Regions from separate parts of the Exiguobacterium sp. s133 genome, predicted to be linked through region 2. Evidence: riboswitches for the same ligand, from Rfam matches in the RefSeq annotation. Region 2 holds a riboswitch; the other holds the start of a gene.
What was found. A riboswitch is a leader RNA that binds a small molecule or an ion and turns the genes downstream of it on or off. The one in region 2 is predicted to bind FMN.
Positions count from the first base shown of each region.

Region 1 (7,650 bases), on a different contig from region 2:
TCGACGTGTTGGAATAAATAGCCGGCTTTTTTCGCTGCTGACGTATCCATGTAGAAATCACGTTCTGGCGCCAGTGGTGATTCATCGTCGCCCGTCGTCGCGAACGTTGATTCCGTTCCTGCGACACGGTCAATCTTATCCATCAAATCTTGAATCGATAACACCCCGTCACTCGCTGCATTGATTGGTCCTGTCATCGTCGAACGACCACACCATTCAAGGAACGAGGCCGCTTCATAGCTTGAGATATATCCCATTTTCGCATAGAGGTTTTCAGCCACCACAGGAGTCCCTGCGAGCGCACGTTTCACATGGAAGACGAGACGTTCCGTGTAATCATCCGGTCCTAAGACGACCGGGAAGCGAACGGCGATAACAGGAAATGTCGCCCGTTGAAAGAAATAACTTTCTGCTTGGCGCTTTCCTTCCCCGTAATCATGTTCCTGTTCCAAGTCATATTTCCCGAGAAACGGATTGAAATCCCGCTCTGAAAGATTTGCTCCTCCCCCGTCATAGACGGACATCGTCGACGTTAAGATGTAGCGTCCGACCTTTCCTTCGAATGCATCGACGGCAAGTTTTGCTTGATATGGATTAAAACAAATATTGTCGTAGATGATATCCCAGTTTTGACTCCCTAAATCTTTCATCGTACTGCTTGACGTCCGGTCCCCTTTAAAGAATGTCAAGCCCTTCGCGACAGGTGGCGTATGTTCCCCCCGTGTGACGAGCGTCACATCATCGCCGGCGTCAGCGAGTCGTAATGCCAGGCGTCTTCCAAAATAACGTGTCCCACCAAAAATCAACACTTTTCGCATCGATAGTCCTCCTTAATGATGACGTACTCATTCCGTTGCCCTACTGTCTTCTCTACCCGATTCTTAAAATCCTGTATCTCACGAAAAAACAAAAAAACGCGGACTCTGAGGTCCACGTTGTGAGTTAGCAACCACCGGGTGTCCCGGCGTTCGTCGCTGTTCTGAATGATGTCCCGCAGCCGCATGTCGCGATTGCATTCGGATTCGTGATTGTGAATCCGCCACCAAGCATCGATTGTTTATAGTCAATTTCTAATCCTTTGACGACCGGATAGTCTTTTTCATTGACGATGACATTGACGCCATGTTGCTCAAATGTCAGGTCCGTCTCCTTTTGGCTATCGAAACCCATTCCGTAGGAGAGACCACTGCATCCGCCACCTTGAACGAGCATGCGGAGATTTCTTTCATCGTCCGGCGCTTGTTGCATCATCTCTTTGACTTGAAGAGCAGCTGCTTCTGTTAATTGGATCATGTAATCACCTTCCCTTTTTCTATAGTATACGCAACTTTACGTAGATTCGAAACCTAGTTGCTTGAAACTATCTTGAATTCGTTGTATAAATGAATTGTATCAAAAAAATTAAATCGTTCCATCTTCAGGGCAGGGTGAAATTCCCGACCGGCGGTAAACAGACTTTTGTCTGAAGCCCGCGAGCGAATAGGGCGCTATTTGCTGATTCTGTGTGACTCAGGAGCCGACAGTATAGTCTGGATGGGAGAAGATGGCGGCATGTATATAGACTTATTCCGATTTTGCACATTTCGGATAGGCTTATTTTATTGCGGACTTCTCCCCTGTTGAATCTTATTCAACGGGGGTTTATTTTGGACGCAGTCATGCCAATACTTCATCGAGAGGAACGAAAAAAAGGAGATTTTACTCGTATGAAACGCACTCAAAAAATGGTCACACTCTCAATGTTAGGTTCAATTTCATTTGTTCTTATGTTACTCAACTTCCCACTACCCTTTTTACCGAACTATTTAAAAATCGACTTCAGTGATGTCCCGGCGTTGATTGCTGCTATCATGTTCTCACCGGTAGCGGGTGTAATCGTCGAAGCATTGAAGAACGTTCTCTATTATATTTTCCGCGGAAGCGGTGTTCCGGTCGGCGAACTTGCAAACTTTGCAGCGGGTGTTGCTTTCATTCTTCCTGTCAGCTGGTTCTACCATAAAAAGAAATCAACGCAAGGTCTTGCAACCGGCTTAGTCGCAGGAACCATTACCATGGCACTTGGACTTGCGATTCTCAACTATGTTTTGATCCTCCCGGCATATGCTTGGTTCTTCGGGATGGACTACATGCTTGATCCGGCTGTCAAATGGACAACGATCATCGCTGGTATCTTGCCGTTCAACATCATCAAGGCCCTCTTCATCTCAGCACTCTTCATTCCGCTGTTCTTAAAATTAAAACCTTGGATCAACCGTCGTCAACAAGCTGCATAAGTCCTAGGCGCGCCCGCCGACCGACAAAATCCCCCACTTCATTTGAGGTGGGGGATTTTTTTAGAGTTCATTTTCTTCGATTTTAGCGTAGATGTTTTCTAACAGTTCTTCCGGTGTCTCTCCGATGACGGTCTGGCCGTCAACAAGACAAAAATGGTCAAGCGAGCAGATGCCGCAGTAGCCAAGACAACCATACTCGACGACATCGACATTCGGGTCGCGTTCGAGTTGTGACATGACGACTTGGGTCCCTGCCGCTAAGTTACTGATACAAAATTCAATAATGGGATTCACTTTTTTTCCTCCTTTAAGCAGGAATTTACCTTCCTCTTGTCGTATTATACAAGGTCAGACTGATTTAGGGGAACTAAGGGGGATTTTAAGTTATGAAGCAACTAGTCGTTTTAGGTGGCGGATATGGCGGAATGCGAATTTGTGAACGCTTCAAGGATGAAGAGGTCGCCGTGACGCTTGTCGATCGATTGCCGTATCACGCACTAAAGACCGAGTATTACGCTCTTGCAGCAGGTACATTATCCGATCGTGATGTCCGGATTGAATTTCCGGAGGGGAAACATCTCACATATAAATATGGGCATGTCGTTAACATCTCGCCAGAGACGAATTCTGTGTTCTTGCAAGACGGGACAGAACTTTTTTATGACGATCTCATCATCGCATTAGGTTGCGAAGATAAATACCATAACATACCGGGTGCTCAAGAGTTTACTTATAGCATTCAGACACTCGAAGAGTCACGCAAAACGCATCAAGCGATTTGTGGACTGTCGCCCGGCGCGACGGTCTCGATTGTCGGTGCCGGTCTCTCGGGTGTTGAACTGGCAAGTGAACTCCACGAAAGTCGCAAGGACTTGAAGATTCGTTTATTCGATCGTGGTCCATCTGTCCTATCGTTCTTATCTGATAAAGTATCCTCTTACGTTCAGGAATGGTTCGAGGAGCATGACGTCGATGTCATCAACAATTCGAACGTCACCCTCGTCACAGCAGATGATGTCCGCAACGGTGAGGACGTCTATCCGACGAACTTAACGATTTGGACAGCCGGAACGCAACCCGTCAAAGTTGTCCGTGACCTCGGATTTGAAGCAGATAGCGGCGGACGGATTAAACTAGCGGAGCATCATCACGTTCCGGAATACGATAACTTGTTCGTCATCGGTGATTGCGCGAGCCTCCCGTATGCACCAAGCGGACAGCTCGCAGAGCATCAAGCGGATCAAGTCGTTGATGTCCTTGAAGCGAAATGGGCCGGAAAAAAACTTCCGAAATTACCGGAAATCAAATTACGCGGCATGCTCGGGTCACTCGGAAAATCAGATGGATTCGGAATCGTCATGGGTAAACAGGCCCTGACGGGAAAAGTGCCACGCCTTCTAAAATCAGGTGTCTTATGGAAACATAAAAAGATTAAATAAACGCAAAATCCCCAAAGTCCATTTAGGCGCTTTGGGGATTTTAGGCTGTATACACCACTTATGTAGAGTAAAGAGGCTTACATGCCTCTGCTTTCTCCTCACCTTTTCTTACACCGGCCTAAAAAGCTTTTCATTTCGTTGACTCCTGCGGGAAAAAGCGCGTTTTTTCGCGCTGCCGAGAGGCAGGCAAGACCCTGCTCGTTGTCCGCCAGGATCAAGGGGCTTGCGCCTCGCCCGAGGAAAGCAACGAAGAAGAAACAATCTTTGATCACCCCATACTACTTTGTCTACACGCTGAAACCCCCAAAGTCCGCTTAGGTACTTTGGGGATTTTTAAACGTCAATGAAGTTTACTGCGCAGCCTGATTCAATTTCAGATCAATCGCACGCGTGACTTTTTTCAGTTGAACATACCCTTCGTCAATCATTTCGCCATCGAGTAAGACGAGTGGGTAAAAATATTCGTCGTCTTTTAAAGCATCCACCCAACTGTCACGTGTCGTCGCCTGTTCAAAATCGACGTAAACAAATGTTAACTCCGTTTCATATTTCCGTCCAAGTACAGCCTGTAACCAGCTGAACGTCTCTTCCGAACTCGGTGCCCCGACACAGCTCGGACACGTCACAGCTGCCCCATATACCTTGATTTCCATCAGATATCCCCCTTCTTCCGTTTACTCTTTCTCAGTATACAAGTTTTCCAGATTGAGAACATTTTTCAACCCTGTTACAATGAATTTATAAGAAAGGATGTGTTTACGCATGGAAATGTTTGATCAAGTGAATGAAGTCCTCGAAAAATTGCGTCCGTTCCTTCTTCGTGATGGAGGAGACGTTGAGCTCGTAGATGTTGAAGATGGTATCGTTAAACTTCGTTTGATGGGAGCTTGCGGCAGTTGCCCAAGTTCGACAATCACATTGAAGGCTGGTATCGAACGTGCCCTGCTTGAAGAAGTAGCTGGCGTCGTTGAAGTAGAACAAGTCTTCTAATTCGAAAAAACCCCCGATGACATCCGTCGTCGGGGGTTTTTATGGTTATAAAATCCACTCGGCAAGCGAATCGACCATGTACGTCGGCTGAACATCCTGCCCTTGAATAAAGACAGGCGTATGAACACCCGAGTTGACATGCATCGTCCGAATCCCACCATTGATTCCGAATAAGATATCCGTATGGTAGTTGTCACCAACCATGATGACATCTTCCTTCGCAAGACCAATCATTTCAGCAGCGATGTTGACCATGACCGGTTCCGGTTTCCCGATGTAGAACGGCTCTTTTTCTGTCGTCACGCGTAAAACCGACGTCAAGGCACCGTTTCCTGGTAAGAAGCCGCGTTCTGTCGGAATTGCGATATCGCCGTTCGTCGAGATGAATCGTGCTCCTGCCCGAATCGCCAGTGCACCGATCGCTAACTTCTCATACGTGATTTGACGATCGAGTCCGATGACGACGTAATCCGCATGCTCATCGGCAACGACTTGAAGTCCTTGTTGTTCTAAGGCATCGAGCAACCCGTGTTCACCGATCGCATAGACATTTGCACCTGGGTCGAGTTCTGCGATGTAGCGACCTGTCGCCATCGCACTCGTTAAGACATGTCCTGCATCGGAATGAACGCCCATGCCGCGTAGTTTTTCAGCGACGGCTTCTGCTGTCATCGATGCATTGTTCGTCACGAACAGGTACGGCACGCCTTCTGCTTGCAAGCGATTGACAAAATCAACGGCTTCTTGAACAGGTTCTGTTCCGTTATACATCGTGCCGTCTAAATCGAATAAATAACCTTTCGCTTTCATCCTGACTCACTCCTCGTTTGGTAAAAATGCCGAGACGGGTCCGAGTTCTGTCTCTAAGTATTGACGGACCGCGGACGGAAATCGACGAAGCTCTATTTCTTCTTCGCTCAAGACCGTCCGGACTTCTGCTGTACTCGACTTCGTAAACTCACGGACGATCGGTGTCCGCAGTGCGACGATTCGTTTTAAGCTCGTCGCGAGTTCTGCGTCAATCACCCGCTCGTCTTCTAAAATCAATACGATATCTTCATAACTTCCCGGATCACGCATGATGAAACCATCAATCATACTATTTCCGATATCAATGATACTTTCGATGACTAAAAACCCGATCCGTTCCAGCGCTAAAGCTGTCGTCACCGCATCCCCCGTTAACTCTTTGCTTTGACGAAGCGCTGTCTCGAAACAAATCACCGTTTGTTCAATCTTTTCCCGATTCACGAAATACATCTAGCATTCCCCCTTACATCTTCCATTTTAGACCTATCGGCGGTCCATGAAAAGTAGAAACGCCATTTGCATCACATTCCTCAATGTGTTATCCTCAATTTAGATTTTTACCCAAAATAGTATGTCACATTAAGTGACTTGGAGGTTATTTATACATGGAACGGGAACTTGCATTAGAAATCGTCCGCGCAACAGAGGCTGCTGCCCTCGCATCTGCAAAATGGATTGGTCGTGGGAAAAAGAACGAGGCAGATGATGCCGCAACGACAGCGATGCGTGAAGTCTTGAATACGGTCAATATGACAGGAACAGTCGTCATCGGAGAAGGTGAACTCGATGAAGCACCGATGCTGTTCATCGGCGAACAACTCGGCACGACAAATGGTCCGATCGTCGACATCGCAGTCGATCCGCTCGAAGGCACGAACATCGTCGCAAAAGGACTCGGTAACGCCATGGTCGTCATCGCTGTCGCAGACCAAGGCGCACTCTTGCATGCTCCTGATATGTACATGGATAAATTAACGGTTGGTCCGAACTTAAAAGGACATGTCTCGCTCGACGATCCACTCGAAGTCATCATTGAAAAGGCAGCTGAACTGAACAATAAACGGATTGAAGACGTGACGGTCATCATGCAAGACCGCCCCCGTCACGACCACTTCCGTGAAGCCGCTATGCGGATGGGCGCCCGCGTCCGGTTATTCGAGGACGGCGATGTTTCTGCCGGAATCGCCCCCCTTTCACCGGCAACAGGCATCGACATCTTCATCGGAACGGGCGGTGCACCGGAAGGCGTCATTACCGCTGCTGCTGTCAAAGCAATGGGTGGCGACATGCAGGCACGCTTACACCCGATGGATGACGAAGAGACAGCCCGTGTCATTCGGATGGGACTTGCTGATCCGTTACAATTGTTGACGCTCGACGACTTAATCAAGAGCGACGATTGTATCTTCGCGGCGACAGGTGTCACGACCGGTGAAATGCTCGACGGGGTCAAGTTCATCACGGACGATATCGTAGAGACGACGTCGCTCGTCATGCGCTCAAAAACACGGACCATCCGTAAAGTCATCGCGGAACACAGTCTGTCGCGCAAACCGTACTTGCAAAATGTTCCCCAAACCCTTTAATCTGAAAAGAGACTAGGAAATGAGGGACTTTACACGTCATGATGGAAGAACGCGATTTTTTATATGATGATGTCGAACAAACGAAAACACGGTTTATTTGCTGGATTGGTGAAACGAGCCGGTTCGATTTAGCAATCACGCACTCGGAACATTTTTTCGGAAAGATTTTAGTGCTGAATTTACTCTCGAACCGCTTCGCAATCATCGGTGCCGATGATTTTGACGAACCGGGTTATATCGCTCATGCCTTCGACCTCAAGGAAGACGCAGCTGATGAACTCGAACGGTATTTAAGTGAATACATTGGTCTCACATGAAAAAAAGCAGCTCCATCCGTGAAGGATGGAGCTGCTTTTTAAGCATTTTAGATGAGACGATCATTGCGTTCATTCAGTGTATTCGGTCCACTGAACACATTCGTATTGTCTGAATCATCATGAGCTTTACGCTCTGAATGCTGATCTGCCTCGTCCCCGACGAGCAAGACGAATTGATGGTCTTCGACTGCTTTGTTTGCACGGTCGACATCTTCTTTACTTAAGCCACTCGCTT
Region 1 covers NZ_JACSMK010000002.1:95,823-103,472, forward strand. Annotated here, with positions in the region: gene KNP96_RS03040 (NAD-dependent epimerase/dehydratase family protein) at 1-818, opposite strand, end outside; gene KNP96_RS03045 (HesB/IscA family protein) at 943-1,293, opposite strand; FMN riboswitch at 1,410-1,549, shown strand; gene KNP96_RS03050 (ECF transporter S component) at 1,707-2,273, shown strand; gene KNP96_RS03055 (YuzB family protein) at 2,334-2,567, opposite strand; gene KNP96_RS03060 (NAD(P)/FAD-dependent oxidoreductase) at 2,660-3,712, shown strand; gene KNP96_RS03065 (DUF1462 family protein) at 4,063-4,365, opposite strand; gene KNP96_RS03070 (NifU family protein) at 4,475-4,702, shown strand; gene KNP96_RS03075 (TIGR01457 family HAD-type hydrolase) at 4,748-5,512, opposite strand; gene KNP96_RS03080 (DUF86 domain-containing protein) at 5,519-5,962, opposite strand; gene glpX (class II fructose-bisphosphatase) at 6,118-7,098, shown strand; gene KNP96_RS03090 (DUF3055 domain-containing protein) at 7,137-7,415, shown strand; gene KNP96_RS03095 (general stress protein) at 7,463-7,650, opposite strand, start outside.
Region 1: linked by a shared signal. The riboswitch ahead of KNP96_RS03050 (ECF transporter S component) and the one ahead of ribD (bifunctional diaminohydroxyphosphoribosylaminopyrimidine deaminase/5-amino-6-(5-phosphoribosylamino)uracil reductase RibD) in region 2 are both predicted to bind FMN.

Region 2 (7,650 bases):
GTCGAGCATAAAAAAGATGTCGTCATCTTGATGGATTCGATCACACGTCTGACGCGTGCCTATAACCTGACCGTCCCGCAAAGCGGACGGACCTTATCAGGGGGGATTGACCCGGCTGCTTTCCATAAACCGAAACGTTTCTTCGGAGCAGCACGCAACATCGAACATGGCGGCAGTTTGACGATTCTCGCGACAGCACTCGTTGAGACCGGTTCACGGATGGACGACGTCATCTATGAAGAATTTAAAGGGACCGGCAACATGGAGCTTCATCTTGACCGGAAACTATCAGAGCGTCGCATCTTCCCGGCGATCGATATCCGGAAATCCGGCACACGGAAAGAAGAGTTGCTCCTACCGAAAGATCAACTCGATGCGTTGTGGACGATTCGTCGGACGATGAATGAATCAAACGAGTTCGTCGACAGTTTCTTGCGCAAGATTAAGGATACGAAAAATAATGAAGAATTCTTCGTTGAACTGTTGAAGGAAAAGAAGAAGCCGATTCGCCGGGCAGCAGCTAAACCACGGACGATCAAAACAGATACACCGACTTGAAAATAGGTATTGCGAGACGATGAAAAATCGTTTAGTATAGGAAGGTAACTTACTCTGGCTCAGCAAATGAACCAGGGCGGAAGGAGAGAAATCAACCATGAAACAAGGAATTCACCCAAACTACAACAAAGTTGTATTTATGGATTCAACTACTGAGTACAAATTCTTAACTGGTTCTACTCGTTCTTCGAACGAAACAATCACTTGGGAAGATGGAAACGAGTACCCACTCATCCGCGTGGATGTGTCTTCGGACTCGCACCCATTCTACACTGGTCGTCAAAAGTTCAACGCTGCAGACGGTCGTGTCGATCGCTTCAACAAAAAATACGGCCGCAAGTAATTGCGACCTATCCATTAAAAAACAGCCTGTCTCCATCACTGGAGCAGGCTGTTTTTGTATAGACTGAACTGGGCGCGATAGGTCAGGTAAGTCTTCAACACGAACGATGAGCCGATTGCGCCGGCAATGCCGGTGATATACGGGAGCAAGTCAGGATTTGTCGCGAATTGTTCGAAGAGACGACTGAAGGAAAAATGTCGGCCGAGGAAAAAACCTGCGCCGAGAAAGACACTAATCCAAATCAAAGCCCCGGTATACGCATAGACGGCGAAAACCCGAAACGGCATCTTCGAAACACCGGCAAAAAAAGCGGACAGTTGGCGAAGGCCAGGTATGTAGTAACCGATAATCAAGACCGACTTGCCGTAACGAAGAAAGCCGGCTTCTGCCGTGACAATGTGTTTTTCAGAAATGCGAAACTTCGGTCCGATTCGATGAAGCAACGGCATTCCGAGTTTCAGACCAAGCAGGTAGCTGATCGTCATCCCGATACAGCTTCCGGCGTAAGCGGCGAGAATCGTTCCGATTAAGGGTAAATTGCCTTGATGCATCCAAAAACCGGACATGATCAGTAACGTTTCATCCGGAACAGGAAGCCCGATGATCCCCCCGGCTAGAAGGATCGCAAGTCCGAATGAACCATATTGATGAAGCACTTCATGTAATATGTGATGGATCGGGAACACCTTCCTTCATAAATTCTTCTTCTATAGTGTACAGGAAATGAGGACTGGTTAAAACGACAAGGTGGGGAATCATGGGAATGAACGGATGGATTTTTGATTTCGAGAAGTCAACTCTTTTCCTTATATTCGATTCGGGCTATACTCGTTAAAGTGACTAATTTTAGAGGACGGTGTCTGCAATGATGCATGTAATAAATCAGTATGGTTGGATTGAAGTGATTTGCGGAAGTATGTTCTCTGGTAAGTCGGAAGAATTGATTCGACGCGTTCGCCGGGCTCAGTACGGGAAGTTGCCGGTCCAAGTGTTTAAACCGGCAATCGACGACCGTTATCATGAAGAACATGTCGTCTCGCACGTCGGCAACTCTGTCATCGCGGTACCGATGGCGACGAGCCGTGACGTGTACGCGGCAGTCGCACAAGAGACACAAGTGGTCGCGATTGACGAAGTTCAGTTCTTTGATGATGAAATCGTCGATGTCATCGAGGCCCTCGCGCAGGACGGAAAACGTGTCATCTGTGCCGGACTCGATCAAGACTTCCGGGCGGAACCATTCGGTAAGATGCCGGAACTTCTCGCACGGGCAGAGTTCGTCACGAAACTGCAGGCGATCTGCCTGTCGTGCGGTGACCCGGCATCGCGGACGCAACGTTTAATCGACGGTCGACCTGCCAACTACAATGATCCAATCATTTTAGTCGGCGCGTCAGAGTCGTATGAGCCGCGTTGCCGCCACTGCCATGAAGTGCCGGGGAAATCGCAAGCCCTGCAACAATGGAAGAAACAGCAACAGAACTGATGAAGTAAACGAAGGACTGATTCATCAGTCAGGACCACATCAATCAAATGGCCGATACTCCCATCGTTTCAAGGGAGCATCGGCCATTTTTTTTGCGCATTCATATTGTTCTGGACGGCTTAGTCGATGCTTGAAACACGCATCGAAACAGTCTTCATCCCTTGCTTTTGCGCAGGAAAGACATCAACCGGTGTGGGTCAAACGACTATATTGGTGTACAAAGTGTGTTGCCTCGCGGACAATCGTTTCTTGATCATAATCGAGGGTCGCGACATGATAGGAGTCAAGCAGGCAATAGCTCCGTTTGTCCGTCGAACCGATGACTTGATAAAGGTAATCCGAACTTTCAGGCGGGACGACATGGTCTTCGGCAGAATATAAAATAAGTGTTGGAATCTCGATGGCTGGTAAGAGTGGACGTGTCTGGTCAATCAAGGTCAAAAGTTCCGATGCGCAGACGACAGGGACTTGGTCATAGATGATTTCAAACGCTTCACGTTTAATGTCTGGGGTACTTTCTTTTAAGTAGCGTGGACAGTCTTCAAAAGATAATGCTTCATAGGCAGGAATCGCTAACGCTGCATTGATCGTAATCAATCCGTCAGCAGGTAATCCTTCCGCGACGAGTGCAAGGGCAAGTGTCGCACCCATCGATTGTCCGGCGATGAAAATGGACGAACAATGATTGGTTAAGACGTCGAACCCTTGGCGGAGGCTTTGTTTCCAATCTTCAGCAGTCGACGCTTCGAAATCACGGATGCTCGTCCCGTGTCCGTCGAGACGCGGGGCATACACGGTAAACCCTTGGGCGGCAAACTGCTCTCCGACAGTACGGACGCTTTGAGGGGTTGCGTTAAAACCGTGAGACAGTAAAATACCGATTGGACCTCGTTCAATCAAAAAAGCTTCTGCGCCAAACAGGACGGGTGATGATGAATTCATAAAGGGTTCCTCCTTCTATTAAAAAACTCGTAGTGCTTTAGGCGCACTACGAGATTCTCGTAAGTATCATCCAAAGCATCGGCTTTGCTGGTCGGAGCACCTTGCATGTTGCAGGTTGCCGTGGGTTCGTAGAGCCAGATCTCTCGCCCACTCTTGATATATCGTATAGGAATTGTCGGAATAATCATTGTGAAGAGGATAGCATTGATTGAAATACGTTGTCAAGACGTCAAAAAGAAGTCGAAATTGATAAACTGGGTAATTTGGTTTAATTTTGAAAATATGGTTGACTTGAGAAAGGAATCCCCGTAGTGTAAGCATTAGATTCACGACATAAGAACGACTTGAAACATCACACATATGAACTTCATACCGTAGCACTTATCGAGAGAGGTGGAGGGACTGGCCCTACGAAACCTCGGCAACAGACTTCTTACGTCGTACTGTGCCAATTCCGTCAGACGTTTGTCTGAAAGATGAGCGGAGCGGATTCTGCCTTAGTGCAGATGGAAGGATCCTTTTCTTTTAAGAGAAGGGTCCTTTTTTTGATGTTTTCCTAAAAAAAGAGAATGAAATACAATTCATTTTGTATTTTAGAATGACCTGTGCTAGTCTTGAGCTGTATAACTCAATAACCAGTTCTTCGGGGTAGGGTGAAAATCCCAACCGGCGGTGATGCGATTGATAAATCGATGAGCCCGCGACCTGCAGTGTACGCACTGTGGCTGACTTGGTGAGACTCCAGGGCCGACGGTAAAGTCCGGATGGGAGAAGGACGAAACAATGCGCTTGCTGCCATTTTCTGAAAAAATGTTTTCAGGGAAAGGTCTGTTTCTGTATGTGTAAAAACAGAAACGCGAGACGCTTATTTCGTCAATCCTTCAATCACGACGCCCCTTTTACAGGAGGCGTCTTTTTTATTGAAAGGAGCGGAAAAAATGGAAACATTCATGAGTTATGCGATGCAACTAGCACACATGTTAAACGGTCAAACGAGCCCGAATCCGAGTGTCGGCTGCGTCATCGTCAAACAGGGGCGGATTGTTGGTTTTGGGGCCCACCGTTATGCGGGAGGACCCCATGCCGAAGTCGAAGCGCTCCTCATGGCAGGTGAAGCAGCACGCGGAGCCGATCTCTACGTGACACTCGAACCGTGCAATCATCACGGCAAAACACCGCCGTGTACGGAAGCAATCCTCGAAGCAGGAATCAATCGTGTTTTTATCGCGACAGAGGACCGCCACGCGCTCGTCGCAGGAAGCGGTATCACACGTCTCCGTCAGGCGGGGATTGACGTCGAAGTCGGTCTACTAAAAGACGAGGCAGTGGCACTGTATGAACCATTTTGGACGGCGATTGAACGAAAACGTCCGCATGTCACAGTGAAAGTCGCCCAAACGATGAACGGGACGATTGCGACGGGTGAACAACGCTTTATCACTTCGGAAGCGGCACGTGCTGACGGACGGCAGTTACGCGGGATACACGACGCGATTCTCGTCGGAAGCGACACGGTGATCATCGATGACCCGGCACTGACGTTGCGCAGTTCGACCGGCATCGAACCGGTCCGTGTCATTGTCGATCGCCGCGGGCGCCTGACTGAAACATTCCAAGTCTTAAACGATGGCTTGAATCCGACGTACTGGCTGACGGAACAGCCACGAACAAGCGAACGGGCGAACGTGACGGTTTTCGTCGGGACGTATGCGACACCGGACCAAATCCTCGAACTTTTATATGAACAAGGTATTCGCAGTCTGTTGATTGAAGGCGGTCCCACGATTCAATCCGCATTTTTAGAAGCGGATCTCGTGGATACGATCGAACTCTATCAGGCACCGTCCCTCTTCAGTGGGACCAAGTCTCTGACGACGGAACAGGACATCGAAGACCGTTTTGATTTAGTGAAAATGAACCAAATCGGACAAGACGTCCATCTCCAGTATGTACGAAAGGAGAGGATGACATGTTTACCGGATTGATTGAAGAACTCGGCACAATAAAACGGAAAGTCCCCCGTCCGAACGGGCTGGCGCTCGAAATTGAAGCGACAGCAGTGCTTGATGGAACAAAGATTGGCGACAGCATTGCCGTTGATGGGATTTGTTTGACGGTGACGGCGATGACGAAGAGCGGATTCACGGCCGATGCCGTCCATGAGACGATCCGAGCGACGTCGCTGCAGACGTTACGGGTCGGAGCAGCCGTTCAACTCGAACGCGCGATGCCGGCGAATGGACGGTTCGGCGGTCACTTCGTCAGCGGTCATATCGACGGAACGGCTCGGTTTCTCAGCCGGCGACCGGACGGTGAAGCGATGGAATACCGTTTTGAGGCAGGCGACTGGAGCAAGTACTGTATTCCGAAAGGATCGATTGCGATTAATGGGACGAGCCTGACGCTGCAACATGTCGGAAACGACGCGGTGACGATTTCATTGATTCCCCATTCACGCCAAGTCACGACGTTCGATCGCTTGCAGACGGGTGCCCTCGTCAATATCGAATGTGACTTGATGGCGAAACATCTCTATCACTTTACGCAGAAGGATGCGAAGACGGACTGGTCGGCATTTTTAGGAGGCGAAGTATGATGAACGGATTTGATTCGATTGAAGAAGCAGTGGATGACTTAAAACGCGGACGACCGATTATCGTCTGTGACGATGAAAACCGTGAGAACGAAGGGGATCTCGTGTTACTTGCGGAACATGCGACACCCGAGATGATTAACTTCATGATCACTTACGGCAAAGGACTCGTCTGTGTCCCGGTCAGTCCGGATATCGCAACACGACTCGAACTCCGGCCGATGACAGATGTCAACACGGATCCGCACGGAACGGCTTTTACGATCAGCATTGATCATGAAGATGCGAAAACCGGCATCAGTGCAGCGGAACGGGCAATGACGATTCAGCGGATGTTGACGGATGGTCCAAAGCAGTTCAAGCGTCCCGGACACATCTTTCCGTTGATCGCAAACGAAGGCGGCGTACGCGTCCGGCGTGGTCATACGGAAGCAGGGATTGATTTGGCACGGCTCGCGGGAAGCGCCGAAGCGGCCGTCATCTGTGAAATCATTTTAGACGACGGGACGATGGCACGGGTTGATGATTTAGTGACGTATAAAGCAGAACATGATTTAAAAATGATTACGATCGATGCTCTCGTCCGCTATCTCGAGCGCTCTGTCCGCCGTGAAGCGGAAGTCTTGTTACCGACGACGCACGGGGCGTTTCGGATGCTTGGTTATACGACACCTGACGCCAAGGAACATGTCACGGTGCTATCAGGTGAAGCAGAAGACGGGATGCTCGTCCGGGTTCATTCCGAATGTCTGACGGGTGACGTCTTCGGATCAAAACGGTGTGACTGCGGTCCGCAACTCGACGCGGCGCTCGACCGGATTGAACAAGAAGGCGGCGCTGTCCTCTACTTGCGGCAAGAAGGTCGGGGGATTGGTCTGATGGCGAAGCTGAAAGCCTATGAGCTCCAAGAACAAGGACTCGATACGGTCGAGGCGAACCATGCGCTCGGATTCGCAGCCGACTTACGCGACTACGCCGTCGCAGCAGCGATGCTTCAGGACCTCGGTGTCACGAAAATCCGTTTGATGACGAATAACCCGGATAAACAGCAAGCGCTCGAAACGTACGGCATCACTGTGCTTGAGCGGGTTCCGCATGAAGTACCGGCAAGTTTAGAAAACCACCAGTATCTCAAAACCAAACAGACGAAGCTCGGGCATCTGCTCGATCTCGAAGGAGGAAAATAAGATGGTATACGAAGGATTTTTAACGGGCGAAGGACTCCGGGTTGCGATCGTCGCAGCACGTTTTAATGAATTGATCACTTCTAAATTAGTCGGAGGAGCAAACGATGCCTTCCGTCGTCACGGTGTCGAAGCGGATAGCGTCGATACGGCGTGGGTGCCGGGCGCATTCGAGATTCCGCTCGTCGCGGAGAAACTGGCGAAAAGCGGTAAGTATGATGCCATCATCACACTCGGTGCCGTCATCCGCGGTGCGACGTCGCATTACGATTATGTCTGCAATGAAGTCGCGAAAGGTGTTGCCGGTGCGTCGCGTGAGACGGGTGTTCCGATCATCTTCGGTGTATTGACGACGGACTCGATTGAACAAGCGGTCGAACGGGCCGGCACGAAAGCAGGGAACAAAGGGTATGAGTCGGCGGTCTCTGCCATCGAGATGGCGAACTTGTTACGCAGCTTTCAGTAATGTTTCTCTATCGGATGTAAAACGGGGACAGACGTAAAAGTCAATCCGCCACCTGTTAGATCGTTCAAAAGGAATCAC
Region 2 covers NZ_JACSMK010000010.1:62,626-70,275, forward strand. Annotated here, with positions in the region: gene rho (transcription termination factor Rho) at 1-558, shown strand, start outside; gene KNP96_RS12890 (type B 50S ribosomal protein L31) at 656-901, shown strand; gene KNP96_RS12895 (DedA family protein) at 937-1,587, opposite strand; gene KNP96_RS12900 (thymidine kinase) at 1,770-2,387, shown strand; gene KNP96_RS12905 (alpha/beta hydrolase) at 2,571-3,329, opposite strand; SAM riboswitch class I at 3,390-3,492, opposite strand; SAM riboswitch class I at 3,708-3,812, shown strand; FMN riboswitch at 3,965-4,109, shown strand; gene ribD (bifunctional diaminohydroxyphosphoribosylaminopyrimidine deaminase/5-amino-6-(5-phosphoribosylamino)uracil reductase RibD) at 4,268-5,314, shown strand; gene ribE (riboflavin synthase) at 5,299-5,925, shown strand; gene ribB (3,4-dihydroxy-2-butanone-4-phosphate synthase) at 5,925-7,109, shown strand; gene ribH (6,7-dimethyl-8-ribityllumazine synthase) at 7,111-7,572, shown strand.